DNA from 3 places in the Metaplanococcus flavidus genome. Region 2 is predicted to be linked to each of the others. Evidence: riboswitches for the same ligand, from Rfam matches in the RefSeq annotation. Region 2 holds a riboswitch; each other region holds the start of a gene.
The links. Region 2 has a riboswitch for lysine ahead of ACFQ1X_RS13310 (Na+/H+ antiporter NhaC family protein). Riboswitches for the same ligand answer to the same signal wherever they lie in the genome.
Positions count from the first base shown of each region.

Region 1: linked by a shared signal. The riboswitch ahead of dapA (4-hydroxy-tetrahydrodipicolinate synthase) and the one ahead of ACFQ1X_RS13310 (Na+/H+ antiporter NhaC family protein) in region 2 are both predicted to bind lysine.
Region 3: linked by a shared signal. The riboswitch ahead of ACFQ1X_RS03335 (aspartate kinase) and the one ahead of ACFQ1X_RS13310 (Na+/H+ antiporter NhaC family protein) in region 2 are both predicted to bind lysine.

Region 1 covers NZ_JBHTKI010000015.1:38,753-42,034, forward strand. The annotation lists gene ACFQ1X_RS10975 (SAM-dependent methyltransferase) at 1-623, opposite strand, end outside; lysine riboswitch at 750-927, shown strand; gene dapA (4-hydroxy-tetrahydrodipicolinate synthase) at 1,129-2,016, shown strand; gene ACFQ1X_RS10985 (STAS domain-containing protein) at 2,395-3,240, opposite strand.
Region 2 covers NZ_JBHTKI010000021.1:5,675-8,956, forward strand. The annotation lists gene ACFQ1X_RS13310 (Na+/H+ antiporter NhaC family protein) at 1-1,493, opposite strand, end outside; lysine riboswitch at 1,604-1,785, opposite strand; gene ACFQ1X_RS13315 (bifunctional metallophosphatase/5'-nucleotidase) at 1,857-3,200, opposite strand; gene ACFQ1X_RS13320 (DUF72 domain-containing protein) at 3,227-3,282, opposite strand, start outside.
Region 3 covers NZ_JBHTKI010000006.1:148,858-152,139, forward strand. The annotation lists gene uvrC (excinuclease ABC subunit UvrC) at 1-1,546, shown strand, start outside; lysine riboswitch at 1,588-1,761, shown strand; gene ACFQ1X_RS03335 (aspartate kinase) at 1,987-3,198, shown strand.

The DNA of each region.
Region 1 (3,282 bases), on a different contig from region 2:
AGCGCCTCAAAATCCTGCAACGATGAAAATTTATAAACCAGAAATTGTTCCGCCGGATCTTTGACAATGGTCGGCAAGTCGATTGACTCAGACAGTTCAAATACAGTGCTGCGATCTAAAAAATCGATGTACTCAGCGGTGGGGTAATAAAGGATGATTTTCACCTCACGCGGATAAGTTTCTTCAGAACGCAGAATATTATCAATCACTTTCATGAAAATCTGCACGGAAAATGGATTGAAGAAATAGAAAACTGTGTCTTCAGCCTGCACTTCATAGTCCTGCGCCATGCCACATTGGATCCGGAGACGATCCAGTCCGGTACGATGATTGCGGCCATAATCCGCCAGATTCTGCTTCGCTTCACCGCAAAAATTCGTATTCAGTTCCACACCTGTTGTCCGGCAGCCAAACCGGTCATGGGCATAGAAATTCAAACGTCCTTTGCCGGATCCGAAATCAACCAGTCCGTCACCCTCCTCGATCGGGTGACGGTTAAATAATTGTTTCAAATGTTCATATGGAGTCGGTTCATAACGGTTATGATGCAATGTAGCTTCGGATATCCACTGTGTTCCTGCTGTTTGTATATTCAGATATTTGTCTCCTTCATGCTCTTTCATCTCTGTCACCCTCTTCTCTCGCCGTAATCTTGTCACTTGCCTATCAATACCCATCTTCCACTTGCAAATAACAATGAATTTTGATAAAGTCGAGCTAATTCAATAGTTCTTGCTCTTTATCATCGGAGTGAGGATAGAGGCGCAATCACCATCAGTAAGCAGAATGAGGAGCACGGGCTCCCCGGACTTCTGCCGGAAGGGGTGTTTGCCGAAGTGGCAGGAAACCCTGGTTCCTGCTGCTGGTCCTGCATTTAAGAAATGCAGGATTGTCATGCGGATTTCCGCATGGAGGGCTATCTGGCGTTCATCGACACACGTTGTTTGTGTCGATGCAGCAGCAGCGGAACCTCCGCTGCTGCTTTTTTGTTTTGTGAAGCTGGGGGATGGAGCGAAAATCGGCTGACCGCACCTCGCAGACTCAAAACCGCACCACGGATGCATTGGCTCAGGATTTTATTGCCAAAACATAAAATGCTTTAGAAAAATTTGAAAAGGACGGGATACTATGAATTTCGGAAAAATTATTACAGCAATGGTGACTCCTTTAGATACAAACGGTGACATCGATTTTGCCGCAACGGAGAAGCTGATCGAACATCTTATTGCCAATGGTTCGGATGCCCTTGTTGTGGCTGGCACAACAGGCGAGTCGCCGACGTTGACGGCAACCGAGAAAGTCGAGTTGTTCAAATTTACGGCAGGCAAAGTGAATGGCAGAATTCCAGTCATCGCAGGGACCGGATCGAACGATACCCGCTCGTCAATCGTGCTGACAAAACAGGCTGAAGAAGCTGGGGTCGACGGCATTATGCTTGTGACTCCTTATTACAACAAGCCTGCACAGAACGGTTTGTTCGAGCACTTCAAGGCGATTGCAGAAGCTACACAGCTGCCGATCATGCTCTATAATATCCCGGGGCGCAGCGCCGTCAATATAGCGCCAGAAACAATCATCCGCCTGTCAAAAGTCAGCAATATCGTTTCCGTCAAAGAGGCGAGCGGCAACCTTGACGCAGCGTCATTGATTATTGAAGAGACGCCTGAAGATTTTACCGTCTATAGTGGCGACGACGGATTGACCCTGCCGCTGATGGCAATCGGAGCAGATGGCATCGTCTCTGTAGCCTCCCATATTATCGGCAATGAAATGCAGGCGATGGTCTCGGACTTCATTTCCGGAAAAGTCAAAGAAGCGGCTGCCCAGCACCGCAAACTGCTGCCGGTGATGAATGCCCTGTTTGCGGCACCCAATCCCGTGCCGGTCAAAACAGCATTGCAATTAATCGGCATCCAGACAGGAACTGTCCGCCTTCCGATGATTCCGTTGAACGACGAAGAAACTGCTGCGTTACGTCAGCTTCTTGAGGCCGGCAATATAAAAATTTCTGTTTAAAAGAAAAACGCTGAAGCGACATGCTTCAGCGTTTTTTGCTTGTTGAGAAAGAAACATTAAAACCGATATTCCGCAAAACAGCTTCGCTTGCCTGGGGGCTCGCGCTGAGCTAACTCGGTCTCGTTTCACTTCGTCCGAGTGGATCTCAGCACTTCGCTTGGTCCCCTGGGCGTCTGCGCTGTTTTGCTCCATATCTCAGATTGTTTTCTCTAAAAGCATAGACTTTTAAGCCAATTTCAAGAAACAAGCATTTCGATTTTACCTTGAACACGAGGGAAGCGTCCGTCTAAAGCCAAATGATTTGAGAAGTAGACAGTTTCTCGACAGCCGAAAAACGCTGAAGCGGCATGCTTCAGCGTTTTTTCTATAAATTTTCAGTTACAGTTTCGCAAAATCGAGTTTCTCGAGGGTCTGCTTCAAACTGCCCCCAATCACCAGTGAACGGGTATCAATACCGAGCTGGGAAAGTGTAATTGCAATTTCCGAACGGATACCTGTAAGGATCGCCTTTACACCAACCATATTCAATGCCTGGACAATTTTAATGATTTGTTCGGCAATCATCGAATCGACTTTTACTACGCCGGATAAATCGATGACCAACGTGGAAATCCGTAATTTATTGGCCGCTATCAGTGTCTTCTCCAATATAAACTGTGCCCGGTCAAACTCGATTTCGCCGACAAGCGGCAAGATTGCAACGTTTTCCGCAATCGGCACAACCGGCGCGGACAGTTCAAAGAATTCTTTGCGCGCTGAGGAAAGCCTCTCCTGGTAAGCCTTGATATAGGCGTTGCTGTAGGAATACATCGCATGGTCCAGCAATCCATGGAAAAATTCCAACGCTTCAAACAGCGTCTCCATTGAAATCCCCTGACGCTTGCTTTCGGATTTAATGATTTTTGCAAAATGCTTGCGGTAAAGCGAAGACTCAGCAAGCGCGCTGTCGAGCATCACATCGGCTTCGAGGAAATACATACCGGTGACGTTGCCCCAGTTGCTGATATCTTCATAGACAGCCTGTTCATTGCAGATATTCTTCAGCGATTCCCCAAGAAGTTCGACGAAACCGGCTCTTGCTTCGATCACTTGTTTGATGAATGCTTCATGGCCGGCGATATCTTCCTGACTACTGTCCTTCATGACTTCTTCGTTAATCAATTCCGCTACCAGGTATTTATCTTCAATTATACGCTGCCCCAGTATTTCATAATCTCTATTCATCAGTACCTCCATGAGTTTACAGTTAATCTGTTGGTTGAATTT
Region 2 (3,282 bases):
ATTAATGACCACAATAGCGAGCCTGTAAATCCTATGACCAAATACCCAACTGACGCAATTGCCGCTGCTGTAAGAGCATATGGAAGCTGAGTGGCTACGTGATCCATATGATTGCTTCCCGCTCCGGTTGAAGACAGGATGGTCGTGTCTGAAATCGGTGAACAGTGATCCCCGAAAACAGCTCCTGCAAGAACAGCCGACAGCGATGCCAATAATAATTCCGGAGCAGCTTCGATCATGATGGTTCCGGCGATTGGCAACAGAATACCGAAAGATCCCCAGGACGTTCCGGTCGAGAATGCCATCACTCCCGCAAGAACGAATAATAATACCGGAAGAACTGAAACGGGAATATTTCCTTCGCTCACCAGTCCTGCAAGATAAGTGCCAGTTTCCAATGCACCGATAAGGTAAGTCAATGACCAGGCGAAAATCAGAATCAGCACAGCGCCAATCATCGATTTGATACCTGCCCAGATTCCTTTGCCGATCCAACCGGCATTGGCCGTTTCATTCTTCTTCATTTGAAGCAGATACAATACGATGGATGTAATTGTTCCAAGAAGTCCCCCGATCAATAATGATAACGGTACATCGGTATTTTCAAAAATCAGCCATACGTCAAATTGCTGACCAGCATTCTGGTAGCCGGTCCACAACATGGCGGCTACAGTACCTGCGACCAATACAAGGATTGGCAGCAACAGATCCAGCACGCGGCCATGGGAATGAGAAGGAAATTCTTCTTTCATTTCACCTGGAATCGATTTCTCCGGATCATAAAGCTCTCCGTTCTCAATTGCTTTGATTTCATGCTTTTTCATTTCACCGAAATCCACATCACGGTAGGCAACGAAAAATACGATGGCAAGTGCAGCTATTACATAGAAGTTCATCGGAGCCATCCATAGGAATGCTTCCAAAGCGGAATACTCCACAAAAGTCTGGCCTGCGAGAATTGTAGCGATGATTCCGATGATGGCTGCTCCCCAGCTCGAAACCGGTGAAACAACACATACTGGCGCAGCAGTGGAATCGATAAAATAAGCAAGTTTCGCACGTGATACTTTATAACGGTCAGTTATCGGACGTGCGACTTGACCAACTGTCAGTGCATTGAAATAGTCGTCGATGAAAATCACGATACCAAGGGCTACTGTCAGAACTTTTGCGCCACGGCGTGATTTGACGCGCTGAGAAGCCCATTCAGCAAAGGCATGGCTCCCTCCGGATAAACTGACGAATGCAGTAATGATTCCGAGTAATAATAAGAATAGAAGAATAAATACATTATAAGCGTTGAAACCTTCGTCCCAGAAAATCACCTGGAATGATGTGAATAATTCCTGCAAAGTGCCAACTGGCGCGAATGAAGTCAGGATCAACGCGGCAGCGATGATACCTACTCCCAGGGACAGCAATACGCGTCGGGTCAATAAGACCATCACGATTGCTATAATCGGGGGCAGGATTGAAAAAATTGTGTTTTCCATGAATGGTTTCCTCCTATATTTTTGATGGAATAGAATGGAGAAAAAAAGCCGGCTCAATCCAAAGGGACAAGCCGGCTTTCTACAATTCGTCTGTGCGGTAAAACATCAAACAACCCTGTAGCTCTCCATTTATGCAAGCATAAATGACAGTGACATCCTTATTAAGAATGTCCCCAGCCCCATTTTCCGGTGACAACAGAAAATGGACTTCGGCAAAACCACCTTTCAAATATGCTCATCGCTGTCACGCTCACATATTCTACTCATCGGTTTTGCAGCCTCTACCCATCGATATACAATTCTTTGTTAGCATATCCTAAAATTGTGGTGAAATCAAGGTCAATTCACAACTGAAAATTCCGTTCATTTCACCATGTTGCTTGAAAAATAGCCGCTGAATACATCCCGAATGAATTCAGGCATAAAATAGGTTTTGGGTGAACGTTTAAATTCCGGGAAAAAATAACCGAACGTAAACATATCCAGTGTAATCAGTTTATAAACTTCGTCACTGTCAGCCCGCTTCCCATTGATGAATAATTGGTGATTCTCCAAGTCCATACCGGTGCGGATCATTTTTCCAAACACCGCACCGCGAAAGCCAAGACCTTTCAGCTCCAGTTGCGGCCACTCTGAATTCATCGACTGCAGATAAATTTCTTTCAATTCCGCACCAGTCAACTCGATCATACAGGGATTGATGGGATGTGGCAGCATCCGGTGAAAATCGTAGCGCGTAACTTCCCCAGAAGGCATATCTTCCATAAACAGCCCTGCGTTGAATAACGCACAATCCGCCCTTGAAAATTCAATCATCGCTTTTCCGAATAATTGAGCCATTTCCGATTCCTTGAACCATTCCGCTTTTAAAGCTACCTCATTATGGAATACTGTGTCCTTCAACAATGCTCTGCCTTCTGTTCTCCGGTCCCGGTCATAATACTCGTCCGGATTATCAAGTTTTTCGGTTTCAATCAAATAGGCTTTTTTCTTCTTCAGGTCTTCGTCAATGATGACGTGGCCGATATAGGCGCCAAATTTACCGGCTGCACCCAGCAGCACATCACCAATCTGCTTCCCGTCATGAAAAATATGGTGAGTGTGCGCACCAAGTATAAGGTCGATATCCTGACAGGATTCCGCCAGTATTTCATCTTCCCTTACCCCAAGGTGCGATAAGCAGACGATGAAGTCCGTGTGAGCTTTAATCTCTTCGACCGACTGAACAATGGATTCCCTCGCTGCCGTCAATTGCCACCCCAATCTTTCATAAAAAGGAGTAAATTCAGCAGTGGCACCAACCAGGCCGATGCGTTGCCCTTCCGGTGTCACCCGTATCTTATAAGGTTTCGCCCAGTTCGGACGTTCTCCATTTCCCCCAAAGAGATTAGAGAGAATCACATCAAAATCAGCCTCTGCATATAACGTATCCAGCTCTTCTTTCGATAATGTTATTCCTTCATTATTGCCAATCGTCACTGCATCATAGGACGCACCGTTCAGCATCTGCACATTGCCTTTGCCTGCCGTGCCTTCAGTGAAAGGATGCGAACGGTCCACATGATCGCCGATGTCAAGAATGAGACAGAAATCGCCCATTTCTTCATGCCAGCGTTTCCTTCCAACTAAAAAGGCATGGATACTCGGCCAATTGTCAAAATGGCTGTGCAGATCATTTGTATGATAAATATGAATGGTTTCAGCCATTTACAACACCTCTTTACGGCCTTTCGTCAAAATTCCTCTTCAAACAGATCAAGCTGTTTTGGGGCAAGGTCTTCAAACACCA
Region 3 (3,282 bases), on a different contig from region 2:
CAAGAAATACGACCCGAAATACAATATCATGCTGAAGGATGATAAATCCTATCCTTATTTAAAAATTACGGGGGAACGGCATCCAAAGCTGATCATTACGCGGCAGGTGAAAAAGGATAAAGGGAAATATTTCGGCCCTTATCCGAATGCCTATTCGGCGAGCGAAACAAAGAAACTGCTCGACCGGCTGTATCCGCTGCGCAAATGCCATCAAATGCCCGACCGCGCCTGCCTTTATTATCATATGGGGCAATGTCTGGCGCCGTGCATCAAACCGGTGGAAAAAGAGACCTATACCGAAATGATCGACTCGATTTCGCGTTTCCTGAACGGTGGGTTCCGTGAAGTCAAACAGGACCTCGTCGAGAAAATGTCCGAAGCGGCGGAAAATCTGGAATTTGAACGCGCCAAGGAATACCGCGACCAGATCAGCCACATCGAAAACGTCATGGAAAAACAGAAGATGGCGATGAACGATTTCACCAACCGCGATGTTTTTGGCTATGCCGTCGACAAAGGCTGGATGTGTGTGCAGGTCTTTTTTGTGCGCCAGGGCAAACTGATCGAACGCGACGTTTCACTGTTTCCGCTTTACCGCGATCCGCAGGAAGAGTTCATGACCTATCTCGGCCAGTTTTATGAAAAATCGAATCATGTGAAACCGAATGAGATCCTATTGCCGGAGGGCGAAGATGCGGAACTCGTCAAGGACTGGCTTGGTGTCCGGACGCTTGTCCCTCAGCGCGGCAAGAAGAAAGACCTTGTGCTGCTGGCGAAGAAAAATGCTGAAATCTCGATAACAGAGAAGTTTCAGCTGCTGGAGCGCCAGGAAGTGCGGACAATCGGTGCCTGCCAGGAACTTGGCGATGCCATGAACATCCAGACCCCGCTGCGCATAGAGGCTTTCGATAATTCACATATCCAGGGAGCGGATGCCGTGTCAGCGATGATTACGTTCATCGACGGCAAACCTTCCAAAAAAGATTACCGGAAATATAAAACGCGCACCGGCTCGAAACCGGATGATTACGCGGCTATGCGGGAAGTTATCCGCCGCCGCTACTCGCGTGTGCTGAAAGACGGATTGCCGCTGCCGGATCTCATTGTCATTGACGGCGGCAAAGGGCAGATATCATCGGCGCGTGAGGTTCTGGAAGATGAACTCGGCTTGTCGGTTCCGATTGCCGGCCTTGCGAAAGATGCCAAGCACCAGACTTCGCAATTATTATACGGCGATCCGGTCGAAGTGGTGCCGCTCAAACGGACCAGCGAAGCATTCTACCTGATGCAGCGCATCCAGGATGAAGTCCACCGATTCGTCATCACGTTCCACCGCCAATTGCGCGGCAAGAACTCGATAGTTTCTGCGCTTGATGGGCTGGAAGGAGTAGGGCCGAAACGCCGGCAGCAACTGCTCAAGCATTTCGGTTCCGTCAAACGAATCAAAGAAGCTGACGCTGTCCAGTTGATGGAAGCCGGCATGCCCGAAAAGCTGGCGGAATCGATCCAGCAGCATTTTTCAGGCGAAACATTGTCATCCGAGTAAGTTCGTGTTATCGTAATAGCATATTTAGATCACTTTTAAAAAGTGGTGATAGAGGCGCGACCGTCAAAAGTAGCCATCCGGAGATTTGCAGAATCTGTGAAGGATGGGAAAAGGGACGCTCGCCGAAGTGTGTGAAGGCTGCAGCCGAACACGCTGGTTCTGCATTTAAGAGATGCAGGGCTGTCAGAGTCAATCTCTGGAGGGCTATCTCACATGGACGTTTTATTTCGTACATGATGAAAGAGGTAGTTTGCCGGTTAGACGGCAGGCTGCCTTTTTTTGTGTCTAGTTCCGGCGTCCAGCCCCTCGGGATCTTAAGTCAGTCTACCTATGTGGCAAAAAGCGCCACTTCGGTATCCTGCCTTAAGCCTGTCGGGGCTGAACGGACGCCTGCACTTTTCGCAATGGGAGCCACATACTGATGTGGGAGTGGATAAAAGATGGAAACAGTAGTTATGAAATTTGGCGGAACGTCAGTGGCGACGCCAGAGAATATTATCGGCGTAGCGAAACGGGCAATAATGGAAAAAGAACAAGGGAAACGGGTCGTCATTGTGGTTTCCGCAATGGGCAAGACCACAGACACATTGCTCGGATTGGCCGCAGAAATTTCTGTCGAACCGCCGAAGCGGGAGATGGATATGCTGCTGGCGACAGGCGAACAGGTGACGATTTCACTCCTGGCGATGGCATTCAAACAGCTTGGCCACGAAGCGGTATCGTTCACTGGGTGGCAGGCAGGTATTGAAACGGAATCCGTTCCACGCAATGCACGGATCGAGCAGATCCATACCGAACGGCTGGAAGCGGTTCTGGAAAACGGATTTTTCGCAGTCGTCGCCGGATTCCAGGGCGTCGACAGCATCGGCAACATCACGACGCTCGGACGCGGCGGCTCCGACACGACAGCTGTGGCACTCGCTGCCGCTTTAAAAGCGGAGAAATGCGACATCTTTACGGATGTCGACGGCGTCTACACGTCCGACCCGCGCTATGTCAGCGGCGCACGCAAGCTGGAGCAGATTTCGTACGATGAAATGCTGGAACTCGCGAACCTTGGCGCCGGCGTACTGCATCCGCGCGCAGTGGAATTCGCGAAAAACAACAACGTCCCATTAACCGTCCGGGCAAGTTATTCCGACGAACCGGGAACTATCATACAAGAGGTGGTCACTGTGGAAAAAAATCTGATTGTCCGAGGCGTAGCATTCGAGCCGGGCATTGCGCGTGTAACCGTTACATACAATAAACCCTTCAACGGTTCATTGGCGAATATCTTTATGACCCTGGCGGAAAATCTGATCGATGTGGACATCATCGTCCAAAGCATCTCGGACGAATTCCAGCCTTCGGTGTCATTTTCAATAAAAGAGGACAGCCTGGAAGAAGTGCGCCGTGTGCTTGATGTCAATAAAGAAACGATCGGCTTCCAATCCACCGAATTTGAAGTCGGACTGGCGAAAGTCTCCATCGTCGGCTCCGGTATGGTATCGAACCCGGGTGTTGCAGCCCGCATGTTCGACATCCTGCGCCAATCGGAAATTCCGGTGAAAATGGTCAGTACTTCGGAAATCAAAATTTCTGTCGTGGTGCCAGGTGTGGATATGGAAAAATCAGCGAACACGCTGCACGCGGCTTATGGACTGGAGTGAGAAAGGGCTAGGCATTTTTGCGAAGCAGTACGCTTAGAGTGGCGGAAATAGCAAAGTAGCAAAGGCCAAAAGCGGATTATTATC